DNA from 3 places in the Streptomyces griseochromogenes genome. Region 1 is predicted to be linked to each of the others. Evidence: riboswitches for the same ligand, from Rfam matches in the RefSeq annotation. Region 1 holds a riboswitch; each other region holds the start of a gene.
The links. A riboswitch is a leader RNA that binds a small molecule or an ion and turns the genes downstream of it on or off. The one in region 1 is predicted to bind cyclic di-AMP.
Positions count from the first base shown of each region.

Region 2: linked by a shared signal. The riboswitch ahead of AVL59_RS10405 (M23 family metallopeptidase) and the one ahead of AVL59_RS15205 (M23 family metallopeptidase) in region 1 are both predicted to bind cyclic di-AMP.
Region 3: linked by a shared signal. The riboswitch ahead of AVL59_RS19070 (C40 family peptidase) and the one ahead of AVL59_RS15205 (M23 family metallopeptidase) in region 1 are both predicted to bind cyclic di-AMP.

Region 1 is NZ_CP016279.1:3,552,900-3,557,767, reverse strand. Features, by position in the region: gene AVL59_RS15210 (SGNH/GDSL hydrolase family protein) at 1-661, opposite strand, end outside; gene AVL59_RS15205 (M23 family metallopeptidase) at 916-1,800, opposite strand; cyclic di-AMP (ydaO/yuaA leader) riboswitch at 1,805-1,968, opposite strand; gene AVL59_RS15200 (alpha-galactosidase) at 2,271-4,355, opposite strand; gene AVL59_RS15195 (tyrosine-protein phosphatase) at 4,527-4,868, shown strand, end outside.
Region 2 is NZ_CP016279.1:2,414,710-2,419,577, reverse strand. Features, by position in the region: gene AVL59_RS10420 (bifunctional acetate--CoA ligase family protein/GNAT family N-acetyltransferase) at 1-441, opposite strand, end outside; gene AVL59_RS10415 (HPr family phosphocarrier protein) at 618-899, shown strand; gene AVL59_RS10410 (GntR family transcriptional regulator) at 1,104-1,799, opposite strand; gene AVL59_RS52040 (hypothetical protein) at 1,798-1,965, shown strand; gene AVL59_RS10405 (M23 family metallopeptidase) at 1,998-2,753, opposite strand; cyclic di-AMP (ydaO/yuaA leader) riboswitch at 2,766-2,930, opposite strand; gene AVL59_RS10400 (M16 family metallopeptidase) at 3,153-4,541, opposite strand; gene AVL59_RS10395 (M16 family metallopeptidase) at 4,538-4,868, opposite strand, start outside.
Region 3 is NZ_CP016279.1:4,482,265-4,487,132, forward strand. Features, by position in the region: gene AVL59_RS19060 (GMC oxidoreductase) at 1-932, opposite strand, end outside; gene AVL59_RS19065 (cyclase family protein) at 1,209-2,141, opposite strand; cyclic di-AMP (ydaO/yuaA leader) riboswitch at 2,584-2,754, shown strand; gene AVL59_RS19070 (C40 family peptidase) at 2,763-3,980, shown strand; gene AVL59_RS19075 (hypothetical protein) at 4,500-4,868, shown strand, end outside.

The sequences.
Region 1 (4,868 bases):
CCCAGTGGACGTCGTCCCGGCGGATCTCCAGGGTGCCCCGGGGCGGCAGTTCCGGCCAGGGCTGCTCCGGATCGGCCGGGACCTCGAGGCCGAGGGCCTGGCCGGCGCGCAGCGCCACGCGCGTGTGTCCCTCGGGCGAGAGGTGCAGCCGGTCGTCGTCCCAGGCCCTTCGGTCCTGGACGGACTTGAGGGACCACAGGTCGAGCACGGGACAGCCGTACCGGTCCGCGACGGCACGCACATGCCCGTTGTAGGTGGCGATCTTGCCGCGCAGGTGCTTGAGCAAGGGGACGCCACGGGTGTCGAAGCCGGTCGTCACCAGCACGGTGCCGGCGACCTCGGTGAGCTGGGCCACGGCCCGCTCGAAGCGCTCGGCCACCTCGTCCGGGTCGGTGCCGGGCCGGATGATGTCGTTGCCGCCCGCACAGAAGGAGACCAGATCCGGGGCCAGTTCGACGGCCTGCGGAAGCTGGTCGGCCATGATCTGGTCGAGCAGCTTTCCGCGCACGGCCAGGTTCGTGTACGCGAAGTCGCCCTCGGGCCGCCGGTCGGCGAGCAGTACCGCGAACCGGTCGGCCCAGCCCACGAACGCCCCGTCGGGGCCGGGATCGCCGACGCCCTCGGTGAAGCTGTCCCCCACCGCCACGTACGACCCGATCACTGATGTGTTGTCACTCTTCGAATCGTCTGCCACATCGGACCATGATTCACCTTCGGATGTGACTTACGCGACCGTAATAAGGGGTTGACGAGCGGTGACATAAGACACCTTTGAATAGTTGGTGAACCTGGAATAAGGCCCTGGCCACACGCGTTGACGCGGCGAACGAGCGCAACGCCGAAGGCCGGACCCGGGGATCGGGTCCGGCCTTCGGCCGCGTGTCAGGCAGGTGCTCTCCAGAGGGGCGCGGCGCCTCAGCCGACGGCGACGCCGTGCGAGCGGAGGTAGCCGACCGGGTCCACGTCCGAGCCGTAGTCCGGGGTGGTGCGGATCTCGAAGTGCAGGTGCGGGCCGGTCACGTTGCCGGTCGCGCCGGACAGACCGATCTGCTGGCCCCCGGTCACGGTCTGGCCGGCCGAGACGGAAAGCTGGGAGAGATGGGCGTATTGGGCGTAGTAGCCGTCGTTCAGCCTGATGACGACCTGGTTGCCGTACGCGCCGCCCCACCCGGCGGAGACGACGGTGCCGGCGGCGACCGCCTTGACGGAGGTGCCGGTCGGGACGACGAAGTCGACGCCGGTGTGGTAACCGCTGGACCACATGCTGCCGGCCACGTGATAGCCGGTGCCCACGGTGGCGCCGTCGACCGGGAGGGTGTAGCCGGTGGAGGGGGCGGAGGGCGCGAAGGTCTGCGCGCCGGAGTCGGACGGCCGCGAGGGCTGCGCGGGCGCGGGGGACTCGGTCCGCGTACGGGCGGACTTCCCGCCCAGCGACAGCTTCAGGCCCGGGTGGATCAGCGAGGGATTCTCGCCGACGGCCTGCCGGTTGTCGTCGTAGATCCGGCGCCAGCCGCCGCTCACCTGCTGCTCGTCGGCGATCTTCGCGAGCCAGTCGCCGGACTTCACCGTGTAGGTGCGCACGCCGGAATTCCGCTGCGCGGGAACCTTCTTCTCGGCCGTCTTCTCCACGGCGGGAAGGGACTGCACGGCCTTTGAGGAAACGGAGTGCGTGGTGGTGGCGTGCGCTCCGGTGGCCCCGAGGAGCGGCAGGGCCAGCGCGGCACCGCCGGTGCCGGCGACAGCGATCGAGCGGGTGAAACGCGGGGGCTTGGGGCGGCGGTGCTTACCCTTCGCGGGCATGGCGCATTCCTCTCCGGCGCCTGCGAGGTGAGCTGTCGGGTTCGGGCTGGAGCTGCCCGGCCGCGCGGTGCGCGGCTGCACCCCGAGCCTGCCCCGGAGACCGGGACAGGCAGTGGTACCTGGCGGGTCCCCCGCTCCTGCCGAACACGGGTGAAGTGTGTGGGGACTCCGGGCGGCGGCAGGATTCGGCGTTCCGACCGGATTGGTGGCGAACGTAGGCGAGCAAGACGCAGCGGACAAGCCGCAGGTTCCCGGCATCCCAGCTGCCGCTGATCGAATTCGGGAATTCACGGTCACCCTCCGTAAATTCCCGGATCCTCCTTTTCTTCAAATTCCTGTGCCGATATGTGAATTACGTGGACATGACGTGCGACACACGGTCACGAATATGACGCTCCTCACGCGCCACACTCCCACGCCCCCTCATTCCAGAGCGAGTTGGAATTAAGGCTCCAATTCAGACATAAGGCTCAGATGCGGCGTAGTCGGAGAACCGTCGCATCCAGGTCACCCTTCAGTCCGGTGCTCAGCCCGTGGTGCAGCAGCACGGCACCACGGTGCACTTCGCCCGTTTCGCGGCATTCGTACGACGCTGTCGGGTCGAGTCCGCGCAGTCGCACCGACGGCACCGCTTCGCCGTAGCGCTGCGCCTGGAGGCAGGCGAGGACCACGGCCTCGTCCCCGAGGACGTACTGGACGACGCTCAGGCCGCCCGCCGGGGGCCGCAGCCGGTACTGGTCGCCGCGCTGGACGACCGGGCGGATCTCCTTGTAGAGAGCCACCCACTCCCGGGCCTCGGCCAGCTCCCGGTCGCTCCACTCGGTGAGGTCGCCGCCGACGCCGAGCACCCCGGCCATCGAGCTGACGAACCGGAATCGCAGCGAGCTGACCCGCCCGTTCAACTGGGTGTTCGGGCTGTCGGTGACCCAGGCCGCCATGACCCGCGCGGGGTGGATCTGGCTGAAGCCGTGCTGGATGGCGAGCCGGTCGAGCGGATCGGTGTTGTCGGAGGTCCACACCTGGTCGGTGCGACCGAGCACACCGAGGTCGATCCGGCCGCCACCGCCCGAGCAGGACTCGAAGGCGACCTGCGGGTGGGCGGCGCGCAGCCGGTCCAGCAGGTCGTACAGAGCGCGGACGTGGTCGACCCACAGACGTTGCGGGTACGGCTCACCGGGCCAGCCGGCGTCGGTGAAGCAGCGGTTGAAGTCCCACTTCACATAGTCGATCGGGGCGCCGGACAGAAGGGTGTCCAACTGTTCCCACAGGTACTCCTGGACATCCTCCCGGGCGAGGTTGAGGACGAGCTGGTTGCGCAGTTCTGTCCGCTTGCGTCCCGGTTGGTACTGGACCCAGTCGGGGTGGGCGCGGTAGAGGTCGCTGTCCGGGTTGACCATCTCGGGTTCGACCCAGATACCGAACCGCATGTCCAGGGCGTGCACGTAGTCGGCGAGAGGTTTCAGGCCCTTGGGGAAACGGGCGGGGTTGGGTGTCCAGTCGCCCAGTCCGGCCCGGTCGCTGGTGCGGGCGCCGAACCAGCCGTCGTCCACGACGAACAGCTCGACGCCGATCGCCGCGGCCCGCCGGGCGAGGGCGGTCTGCTGGTCCTCGGAGATGTCGAAATTGGTCGCCTCCCAGGAGTTGAACAGCACCGGCCGGTCCCGCTCCGCGTCCGGGACGACATGCGTCCGCTGGTAGGCGTGCCAGGTGCGGCTGGCCCCGCCGAAGCCGCCGTCGCTCCACAGGCCCGCGAAGACGGGGGTGGTGTACGACTCCCCCGGCTCGAGGAGCAGCAGGCCCGAGTCGTCGTAGCCGGCGCCGCCGGTGATCTGCACGCGCGCGTCCGGGAGCTGGGCGACGGCGATCCGCCAGGTGCCGGACCAGCCGAGCGCGCAGCCGTAGACCTCGCCGCGCTCCTCGGTGGCGTCGGTGTCGAGCGCGACCCAGGGCAGGTGCTGGTGGCCGGTGTGGCCCCGGCGGCTGCCGATGATCTTCTCGCCGTAGGTGAGCGGTGCGGTGGTGAGCAGGGACTCGGCGGCCCAGCGGCCGTGCAGCTGGGACAGCCGCCAGCCCTCGCGGTCGGGCAGGGTCCAGGTGGCGGCGTCGGCGCGCAGCAGCTCCACGCGCGCGTGCCCGCCGTTCTCCACGGTCGTCCAGCGCTCCACGACGTCGCCGCGCATCCGGTAGTGCAGGGTGACGGCGAGCCCGTCGTCGTCGAAACGCAGCCTCAGTTCCTCGTCGCCCGCGCCGCCTCGGGTGTCGTACGACACGAAGCGCCACTCGGTGCCGCGCCGCTCCTCGGTGCGCACGGACAGGGCGGGGCGGACGAAGCGGGGGCCGCCCTCGACGGGGTACTCCTCGCGGCCGTCGAGCGGGGACTCGAAGGGCCAGTAGGCCGGCAGCGGGCTCACGGCCAGGGCCTCGGCGTCGGCGAGCGCGATCCGTGGGCCCCAGTGGAGGTGCAGCAGTTCGTCCGCATCGGTGAGATGCAGCGCATAACTGCTGGTGGGCCCCGACAGGAGCCACGTGCGACCGTTTTCGGCGATGTCCGCCATCGAGACCTCACAGGTGCCAACAGATCCGCTCAAGTGCGAACATCATCAGGCTCTGTGGCCCCTGGTGGCAACGCCTGTGGACAACTCATTGCCCGAGGAAATCGATGTCGTATCGTCGACTGAGCGCCCGTCGACGAACCGTGCCGACGGGGCCGACTGGGAGGAGCCCCCGTGACGCAGCAGGTCCCGTCGACCGAGCCCGAACTGGCCGGAGTGCGCAACTTCCGTGACGTCGGCGGACTGCCGGCCGTGGACGGACGGCGAGTGCGCCACGGAGTCCTGTTCCGCAGCGGCCATCTCGCGCACGCGACCGAAGAGGACGCGGCCTTCCTCGCCTCCCTGGGCCTGCACACGATCTTCGACTTCCGCAACGCGGCCGACCAGAAGCTGGAGGGCCCGGACGTCGAACTGCCCGGCGTACGCAATGTGAATCTGCCGCTGAGCGACCCGGCGGACGGCGCCGAGTTCTGGAAGATGGTCCGCGACGGCGACCTCGACCAGCTGCGCGGCATC
Region 2 (4,868 bases), 1.1 Mb from region 1:
GATGCCGCGCTCGCGCGCGACGGCCGCGATGTGCTCCAGCAGGGCGGAGGCGACCCCGCGGCCCTGGTGGGCGTCCTGGACCAGGAAGGCGACCTCGGCCTCGTCGGCGGGAGCCGAGGCGGGCAGACCGTCGGCGCCGATGCGGTCGTAGCGTACGGTGGCGATGAACTCGCCGCCGATGGTGGCTGCGAGTCCCACCCGGTCCACGAAGTCGTGGTGCGTGAAGCGGTGGACGTCCTTGGCGGACAGTCGCGGGTACGGCGCGAAGAAGCGGTAGTACTTCGACTCGTCGGAGACCTGCTCGTAGAAGCTGATCAGGCGGTCGGCGTCATCAACGGTGATGGGCCGGATGCGCGCGGTACCCCCGTCGCGCAGCACCACGTCCGCCTCCCAGTGGGCGGGGTACTCGTGCCGGTCATGCCGGTCCGCCGGGCTCTGCATGGGCCCCAGAGTACGGCTCGCGTACGACAACGGCGCGAGGCAGTCTGTGGAGGACGGAAGCCGGACCGAGGCCGCGGTCCGGCGACACTCGGGGCGGGACGAAGGACCGCTCCGGGCATGCTTCGCGATATGGGAAACTGGTCTAGACAACCCTGAACAGTGAAGGGCAGCAACACATGGCTGAGCGCCGCGTCAACGTCGGCTGGGCCGAGGGCCTCCATGCCCGACCCGCCTCCATCTTCGTCCGAGCCGCCACGGCCGCAGGCGTCCCGGTGACGATCGCCAAGGCTGACGGCAGCCCCGTCAACGCGGCCTCCATGCTGGCCGTCCTCAGCCTGGGCGCCCAGGGTGGCGAGGAGATCGTCCTCGCCTCCGACGCCGAGGGCGCGGACGCCGCCCTGGACCGTCTGGCCAAGCTGGTCGCCGAAGGCCTCGAGGAGCTGCCCGAGACGGTCTGAGCCGTGCCGTGAAGCCGCGTCGTCCGGAAGGGTGACGCGGCTTCCGCGTTTTCGGCAGGGGACCGGACTGGTTTATCGCAGGCGCGCCGGGTTTATCGCAGGCATGCGAAGGGCGCGCCATCGCGAATGCACGAAACTCGGCGAACGGGGCAACGGGAAATACCTGGCACCCAAATATCCCCCCCTTTGTATACGGTGCCCATGTTAATGCCGCAGGCTCGGCATGTTTACGGCATGTTGCGAGTTCCTCACACGCTCCACCCGGCCACCGCCCAGGGAGGCCCGCAACCGGTGCACGGCCGTCGCACGCTCGACGTGATGCGACGCGATCACCCGCGCGCGCTCGCCGTCGCCCCGCGCCACCGCGTCCACGATGGCGCCGTGCTCCGCCCAGGACTCCACGGGGTTCGCCGGGGCGTCCACCGTGTACATCCAGGCGATCTTGTGCCGCAGCTGGGTGAGCGTCGAGCTCAGCGAATGGCTGCCGGAGGCCTGCGCGAGCGTCTCGTGGAACCAGCCCCCCAGGGAGCGCAGATCCTCGCTGCTGCCCCGCCTGGCCCGCTCCTGGCCCAGCCTGACCAGGCCGCGCAGCACCTTCAGATGGGCCTCGGTGCGCCGCTGGGCGGCCCGGAGGGCGCCGAGGGGCTCCAGCAGCACGCGCATCTCCAGCAGGTCCGCGGCCTCCTGCTCGGTCGGTTCGGCCACGCACGCGCCCGCGTGCCGGCGGGTCACCACGAAGCCCTCCGCCTCCAGGGTGCGCAGAGCCTCACGGACGGGGACGCGCGAGACCCCGTAGCGGCGGGCCAGTACTTCCTCGGTCAGGCGGCCGCCGCGCTCGTGGACACCCGCGACGATGTCGTCCCGGATCGCCGTGCATACCGAGTGCGCCGGAATACGCATGACCGACCTCCGCATTAATCCCCGTGAAACGTCGACGATGGACGTGTGTTCCGTGACTCTATTGCAATCGGCCGGAATTTCCGACGGCGGGCCGGAATCCATGGATATTTTTTGGACAGCGGATGATGCGGGCTCGGTGAGAAACGACGAAAGCCCCGGCGTGTGAGCCGGGGCTTTCGGATGTCGTGCGTGCGGTCGTCAGACGTTCACGCCGTGCCCACGGAGGTAGGCGACGGGGTCGACGTCCGAGCCGTACTCGGGGGTCGTACGGGCCTCGAAGTGCAGATGCGGTCCGGTGACGTTGCCGGTCGCGCCGGACAGGCCGATCTGCTGGCCCGGGGTGACCTTCTGGCCCACGGTGACACCGATGGACGACAGATGGCCGTACTGGGTGTACATGCCGTCCGCCATCCGGATCACTATCTGGTTGCCGTACGCCCCGCCCCAGCCGGTGGAGACGACGGTGCCGGAGCCGACCGCGTGAACGGTCGTGCCGCTGGCCGCGTGGAAGTCGATGCCGGTGTGGGAGCCGGAGGACCACAGGGAGCTGCTGGCCTTGTAGCCGGTGGAGACGTACGAGTTCGCGATCGGGGCGACGAAGGCGTTCAGGCGCTTGCGCTCGGCCTCGCGGGCGGCGCGCGCCCGCGCCTCGCGGTCCTTCCTGACCTTTGCGGCGGCCTCCTTGGCCGCGGCTTCCTCGGCCGCCTTCTGCTCGGCGGCCTCCTTCTGCGCGGAGGCCTGCTCGTCGATCTGGTGGGCGAGCGTGTCGCTCACGGCGATGACCGGGGTGAGGCCGGTCTGCTCGGCGGAGTCGTCCGCGGCGAGCGCCGGGGTGGCCGCGAGGGTGCCGACGACACCGGTACTGGTGAGGGCCGCGATACCGGCCGCCTGAGCGGTGGTGCGCTTGGCCCGGCCGGGCTTGCGATGCTTCCCGGTGGCGCACATGAACGCCATGAAGTGGCTGGTCCTTTCCTTCCCTCTCGCCTACCGGGTTAGCTGACGGGTTCGGAGCAGGAAGGTCTCCTACGGACCCCCTCGCTCGCGCGCGGGCGTCCGATTCACCCCAGGGACTGCGGTTGGGTCCCCGGCTCCCCTGGCTCGCGCCGTACGGGGACTCGGCGATGACTGTCCGGTGCCGCGGGCGCGGCGCACTGCCTGACGGACAGCCCGGAAGACGCTAAAGGGCCCGGCTTTCGATCCTCAAACGGATCCGGGCTTTTGTAGCGCATCCCACAGGCCAGACGGGCAGCCTCTGCCCAATTCGGACATCTGGTGAAGGGTGATGCACGGCAAGAGGCCCTGACGATCCGTCGGTCGTCAGGGCCCCCACGCGCGCGTCGCGCCGTCCGGTCGCTACTCGGCCGCCACGACGCTGACTTCGCCGATGCCGAGCGCCTCCACCGGCGCCTTGATCTGCTCCGCGTCACCGACGAGGACGGTCACCAGGCGGTCCACCGGGAAGGCGTTGATGACCGCCGCGGTGGCCTCCACGGTGCCGGTGGCGGCGAGCTGCTGATACAGCGTCGCCTGGAAGTCGTCGGGCAGGTGCTGCTCGACCTGGTCCGCCAGGGTGCCGGCGACGGCCGCGGCGGTCTCGTACTTCAGCGGCGCCACCCCGACGAGGTTCTGCACGGCGACGTCGCGCTCGGCGTCGGTCAGGCCGTCGGCCGCGAGGGTGCGCAGCACCGTCCACAGGTCCTGGAGCGCGGGACCGGTGTTCGTGGTGTCGACGGAGCCGCTGATGGCGAGCATCGCGGCGCCCGTGCCCTCCGAGGCTGAGCGGAGGACCTGCCCGAAGGCGCGCACGCCGTAGGTGTAGCCCTTCTCCTCGCGCAGGACGCGGTCCAGGCGGGAGGTGAGGGTGCCGCCGAGGCAGTACGTGCCGAGCACCTGGGCGGGCCACACCCGGTCGTGCCGGTCGGGGCCGATCCGGCCGATGAGCAGCTGCGTCTGGACGGCGCCGGGCCGGTCGACGATGACGACGCGGCCGGTGTCGTCGGCCGTCACCGGTGGCACGGGCCGCGGCTGGCCCGGGGTGCCGGTCCAGGCGCCCAGGGAGTCGGCGAGGAGCTCGTCCAGGTCGGTGCCGGTGAGGTCGCCGACCACCACCACGGTGGCCGTGGCGGGCCGCACATGGCGGTCGTAGAAGGCGCGTACGGCCGCCGCGTCGATCTTCTCGACCGTGTCCTCGGTGCCCTGGCGCGGGCGCGACATGCGCGAGGTCGCCGGGAACAGCTCCTTGGAGAGTTCCATGGCGGCCCGGCGGGAGGGGTTGGCCAGCTCGTGCGGGATCTCGTCCAGGCGGTTGCGGACCAGCCGCTCGACCTCGCTCTCGGCGAACGCGGGCGCGCGCAGCGCGTCGGCGAGCAGGCCGAGACCCTTGGCCAGGCGGGAGACCGGGACCTCCAGGCTGATACGGACGCCGGGGTGGTCGGCGTGCGCGTCGAGCGTGGCACCGGCCCGCTCCAGCTCGGCGGCGAACTCCTCCGCGGAGTGCTTGTCGGTGCCCTCGGAGAAGGCCCGCGCCATGATCGTCGCGACGCCGTCCATACCTCCCGGCTCGGCGTCCAAAGGCGCGTCCAGCATCACCTCGACGGCGACGACCTGCTGGCCGGGGCGGTGGCAGCGCAGAACGGTCAGCCCGTTGTCCAGGGTGCCGCGCTCGGGGGCCGGGAACGCCCAGGGCTTGGCCTCGCCGGGCTGCGGCTGGGGGTGGAAGTCCATGGTGGCGAGCTCGCTCACTTGGCCGTCTCCTCGTTGTCGTTGCCGGCCTCTACGGTCGCCTCGTGCTCCGGGTCCTCGGGGACGTCGGCGTCCTGGACGGTCTCCGGGGACTTCGGCTCGTAGACGAGGACCGCGCGGTTGTCGGGGCGCAGGCGGGCCTTGGCGACCTCCTGGACCTCCTCGGCGGTCACCGCCAGGACGCGCTGTACGGCGGTGAGGGCCAGCTGCGGGTCGCCGAACAGGACGGCGTACCGGCACAGTTCGTCGGCGCGGCCGGCGACCGTGCCGAGCCGGTCCAGCCACTCGCGCTCCAACTGGGCCTGGGCGCGCTCCATTTCCTCGGGC
Region 3 (4,868 bases), 930 kb from region 1:
CGCATGTAGTACCGGCCCACCACGTCCGAGCTGTTGGCGAGCCCCTGGGGGTGCCGGTCATCGGCCGAACGCAGCAGCAGGACGGCGGAGTTGACGGCACCGCAGGCCACGACCACGATGTCGGCGCCGAACTCCACGGTGGAGGGGTCTCCGTCCCCCACGGTGGCGACGACCTTGGTGACACTCCGGCCGGTCGTATCCGTTTCTAGGCGCCGAACGTCCGCATGGGTGATCATCTCGACATTGGCGTGGCGCAGGGCGGGGTCGACACAGATGACCTGGGCGTCGGACTTGGCGCCGACCAGACAGGGGAAGCCGTCGACGCGATCGCAGCGGATGCAGGCGCTGGTGTGTACGGCCCGGCCCCGTTCGTCCTGGGTGAGATTCACCCCGATCGGGAGGTGGAAGGGGTGCAGACCCTGCTTCTCCAGGTCGTGGCTGAGCTGCTCGATGCGAGGCTCGTGCTGGACCGGCGGATAGGCGTACTGGGCGCTGGTAGGACCCTCGGTGGGATCTTCGCCGTGCCGGCCGTGCACGAGGTAGAGATGTTCGGCCTGGGTGTAGTAGGGCTCGAAGTCCTCGTAGCGCAGCGGCCAGGCGGGCGAGATGCCGTCGTGGTGCCGGAGCTCGCCGAAGTCCTCCGGTCGCATGCGGAAGAGCGCGGCTCCGTAGAACTTGGTGTTGCCGCCCACGTAGTAATTGACCTCGGGCGGAAATTGATTTCCGTTCTTGTCGAACCAGAACTCCGGAGCGCGGTACTTTCCTTTGACGAAGACCGCGGTGGAGTCCCAGTTGTCGCGTTCACGGGGCAGATAGTCGCCGCGCTCGAGCAGAAGGATCCGTTTTCCCGTGTCCGCCAGCCGGTGGGCGATGGTGCCACCACCCGCACCTGTGCCTATGACAATGACGTCGTAATGCTGCGCTTCGGTCATGCCGGCCACCACCCTCGGAGCTTTGTCCGGTCCTTCTGGGGTGAAGGAGACGTCAGCCCCAGCCACCGTCCGGCCCCGTTCCCCAACGTATCTCCGGGTGCTGTGCCCGGCGAGTCGGGCTGTGCGGGTGAGCCTGGGCGGCGGCGCGCGGTCGGTTTCCGGTCGACGACCGCACCGGCCGGCGACAGCCGGGGACCCCATGCGCACGGACGTGCGCGCGGGGTCACCGCCGGTAGCTCGTTTCCCGCGGGGGACCCGTACGAGGCGGGTCACCCGTCACAGTATGGCGAGGGGATTGACCGGGGAACCGGTGGCCGAGGGCAGCAGGAGCGGGGCGATCACGCAGAGGAACGTCCAGCGGCCCTCCCGCGCGCAGACCGGTGCGAGGTCCTCGAACCGCAGATAGTCGAGCAGCGGCAGTCCCATCGCGTGGACAGCGAGTACATGCACCGGGAAGCCGACCTCCCGCACGGCGCTGGGGGCCGTGTCGTTGTTGCCGTCACTTCCGAGCACGGACACCTCCCGCTCCGCCACGAACTCCATGGCGCCCGGATGGAGCCCGGCACGAGCGCCGGACACGTCCCAGGGGCCGAGTTCCTCGCGCCGCAGGCGGTGGCCGACCCGCACGAGGAGAATGTCGCCCCTGCCCACTCGAAGCCCTTGCTCGGCCTCCGCGGCGGCGAGGTCGTCAGCGGTCACGTGCGACCCGGGTTCGAGCCAAGGGACGCCGTGCAGCCGGGGAATGTCCAGGAGAACCCCACGGCCGACGATGCCGTCGCGGGCCAGGTCGACGGACAGGGCGTCGGCGCCGTCCGGTGAGAGCACGTCCGCGGCCGGCAGGCCGCCGTGCAGTGTGCCGTCGTAGATGACATGGCACAGCGCGTCGAGGTGGGAGTCCACGTCGCCGTGAATGTTCATGGCGAAACGATCGCGCGCGAAATCCAGGCCGCGCGCACGAGGGTGACCACTGGCCGGAGCGGTCAGCCGGTGCTCGGCCGGATCGGCGTCGTCCGGTGCGATCCGCGTGTTCACGGGGGCCGCGAGCGACACCGCACGTCCGGACCGCACCTCGCGGACGGCCGCCAGCACCTGCGTCCCGGTGATCGTCTCCAGGGCGCCCCGGCCCGCGCGGCCGCCGGGCGCCTTGTCCCTGAGCCGCCGGTGCAGGGACCGGAAATCGGCCTCGCTCATCGCATCGGACGTCCGCATCTCCCCACCATCCGGCAGCAGCCGGATTCCCGCACACCGAGTCGCCCGCGCCGGAACCACCACGCTGCGGCTTCCCGCTTCGGCCCTGCCCTGCCTCGCGAAGCCACACTTTTCGGACGGCTTGCCGACGGTCTCGGGAGGAGGGACCCGCCTCCCGCCCCGGAACTGCTGGAATCGCCCCTGAAAGGGCGGGGAAGGGCGTGCCGACTTGTGGCCATCCGCGGGCAGCTCCGGCCGGACGAATACTGACCCGATTACAGGCGTTGCAATTCAGGACAACTCATACGGCATCGAGGCGGATTGACTGCACTCAACGACGCCGCCGGGAAAAGGTCACGAAAATGTATCGGGCATATCGCCCACCAGCCTTCACAGGGGCCACACGAGTTGGCTAGCGTTCCCGCCAGGCCGCCCGACCCCCACCGGCGAACGTCGCCGGGCCGAGCGGCCTCCGCCGAGTCCGGCGCGCCCGTACGGCAGCCGGAGCCGGGGACCCACCGACCTTGGGGTGAATCGGCCCAACTCCCTTCCGGGGAAAGGGTCGTAGGGCAACCCTTCCGAACCACCCGCCCGAACCCGACAGCTAACTCGGTAGGCGGAACATGGAAGGAGTCGCCTCCCTTGGCGTCGCACCGCAAGTCGCGCCCGACGGGTACGCGCGTAGTCGGCATACGCACCCCCGTGCTCGCCACGGCCGCTCTCACCTCGGTGGCCCTGCTGTCCCAGACCGCCGATGCCGCCCCCGCCGCCGACGGCAAGCCGAGCCTCGAAGAGGTTCAGAAGAAGGTCGACGACCTGTACCGACAGGCCGAGTCGGCGACCGAGAAGTACGACGCGGCCAACGAGAAGACCGCGAACGAGCGTAAGCGCGTCGACACCCTGCGCGACGACTTGGCCAAGCGCACGGCCAAGCTCAACAAGGCGCGGGAAGAACTGGGGATGTTCGCCGCGGCCCAGTACCGGACCGGGGACGCCGCGCCCGACACCGCGACCTTCCTGCTCGCGGACTCCCCGCAGGACTACTTCGACCAGTCGCAGCTGATGAGCCGGCTGACCTCGCGCCAGAAGGGCGCCGTCGACGACTTCGTCACCGAGCAGTCCGCGACCCTGAAGACGCGGCAGGAGGCCGGTAAGAGCCTCGCGACGCTGACTCGGTCGCAGAACGACCTCCGGACCGCCAAGTCCACCATCCAGAAGAAGCTGTCCACAGCGCGGGAGCTGCTGTCCAAGCTCACGGCGGAGGAGAAGGCGCGCCTCGCGGCGATCGAGAAGCAGAAGCAGGAGGCGGCGGCGCGGAAGGCGGCGGAGCTCGCCAAGCGGCAGGCCGCGGCCGCGCAGGCGGCGAAGCAGGGGAGCGCGTCTTCGGGCTCGACGTCGAGTTCCGGCTCGGCCTCGGGCTCGTCCTCCGGCTCCGGCTCCTCCTCGGGGTCCGGTTCGTCCTCGGGTTCGGGCACCTCCACCTCGTCGGACTCCACCTACGCCGCCAAGGCCGCGAAGGTTCTCGCCTTCGCCCGCGCGCAGATCGGCAAGCCGTACGTCTGGGGCGCGACCGGGCCCGGCTCCTACGACTGCTCGGGCCTCACCCAGGCCGCCTGGAAGGCCGCCGGCGTCTCCCTGCCGCGCACGACCTACGACCAGGTGAACGTCGGTACGACGGTGTCCCTGACCAACGCCCAGCCCGGCGACCTCATCTTCTTCTACGACGACATCAGCCACGTCGGCATCTACATCGGCAACGGCATGATGATCCACGCCCCGAAGCCCGGCGCCTACGTCCGCGAGGAATCCATCTACTACGGCGGCGACTCGATCATCCACAGTGTGGTCCGCCCGGCCTGACGACCGGTGGCGATGAAAGGCCGGACGCGCCGGCGTGGCGAATGATCCGCCGGCGCGCCTGAGCCTGTTCGCGACCGCTCATATCGCGGTCGACCGGCGCGGAGGCGTGTGCGCGCCCACCTCGCACGCCTCTCACCCCACCCCGCGCGGCCAAGCGCCCTCCCTTCCGGAATGTGCGCCGCCACGGGAAATTCCCTGGCTGATCAATTTCAAGGGAAATTCGAACGGATCGGATGGTATGGAGTATCGGCCCGTCCGGCGCGTAGATGACGTGCTGCCGATCGAAGCGCACGTACGAAGAATCGGTACACCGGCGGGATGCTCGGATCCGATTTCGCATTTTGCGACATGCCCGAACGGCTTCTGCAACACTCATTACTGACACCTGACCAGTGTCTGGAAGACCCGGGGACTCAGTGACGGGGGAAGCGCATGGGCGCGCCGCAACCGCCAGGCCCGTACCGTTTGTTACGGGCGATCGATCTGCTTGATCTTCAATTCGGCTTTCCGGGCCTGCGCTTGGACCGACCGCTGCTCGGTGCGCGGCGTCTGGTCCGACAGGACCCGGACCGACCTGCCTATCTCGTGGTCACCTTCGGACCGCAGCACGTCACCGAACAGGCCTTCCTCGAGGTGAGCCCGGGCCTGCCGGAGCCCGGGGCGCAGGTATCCGGCAGCGAGCCGCACAAGCCGCCGCCGGTCGCCTCCCGCATCAGCGGCCACAGCGTGCTGGTGTTCGCCGTGGGAGCCGGGGACGTCATCGAATACACCGAGTCCGGGCTGCTCACCGCGATGGGGAAGCTTCCGCCGCGCGTGGTGGACGCCGCGCGTGAACCGGCCGTGGCGGCCGGGCTCCGGCAGATCCAGGCCGGCCGGCCCGCCGATGCC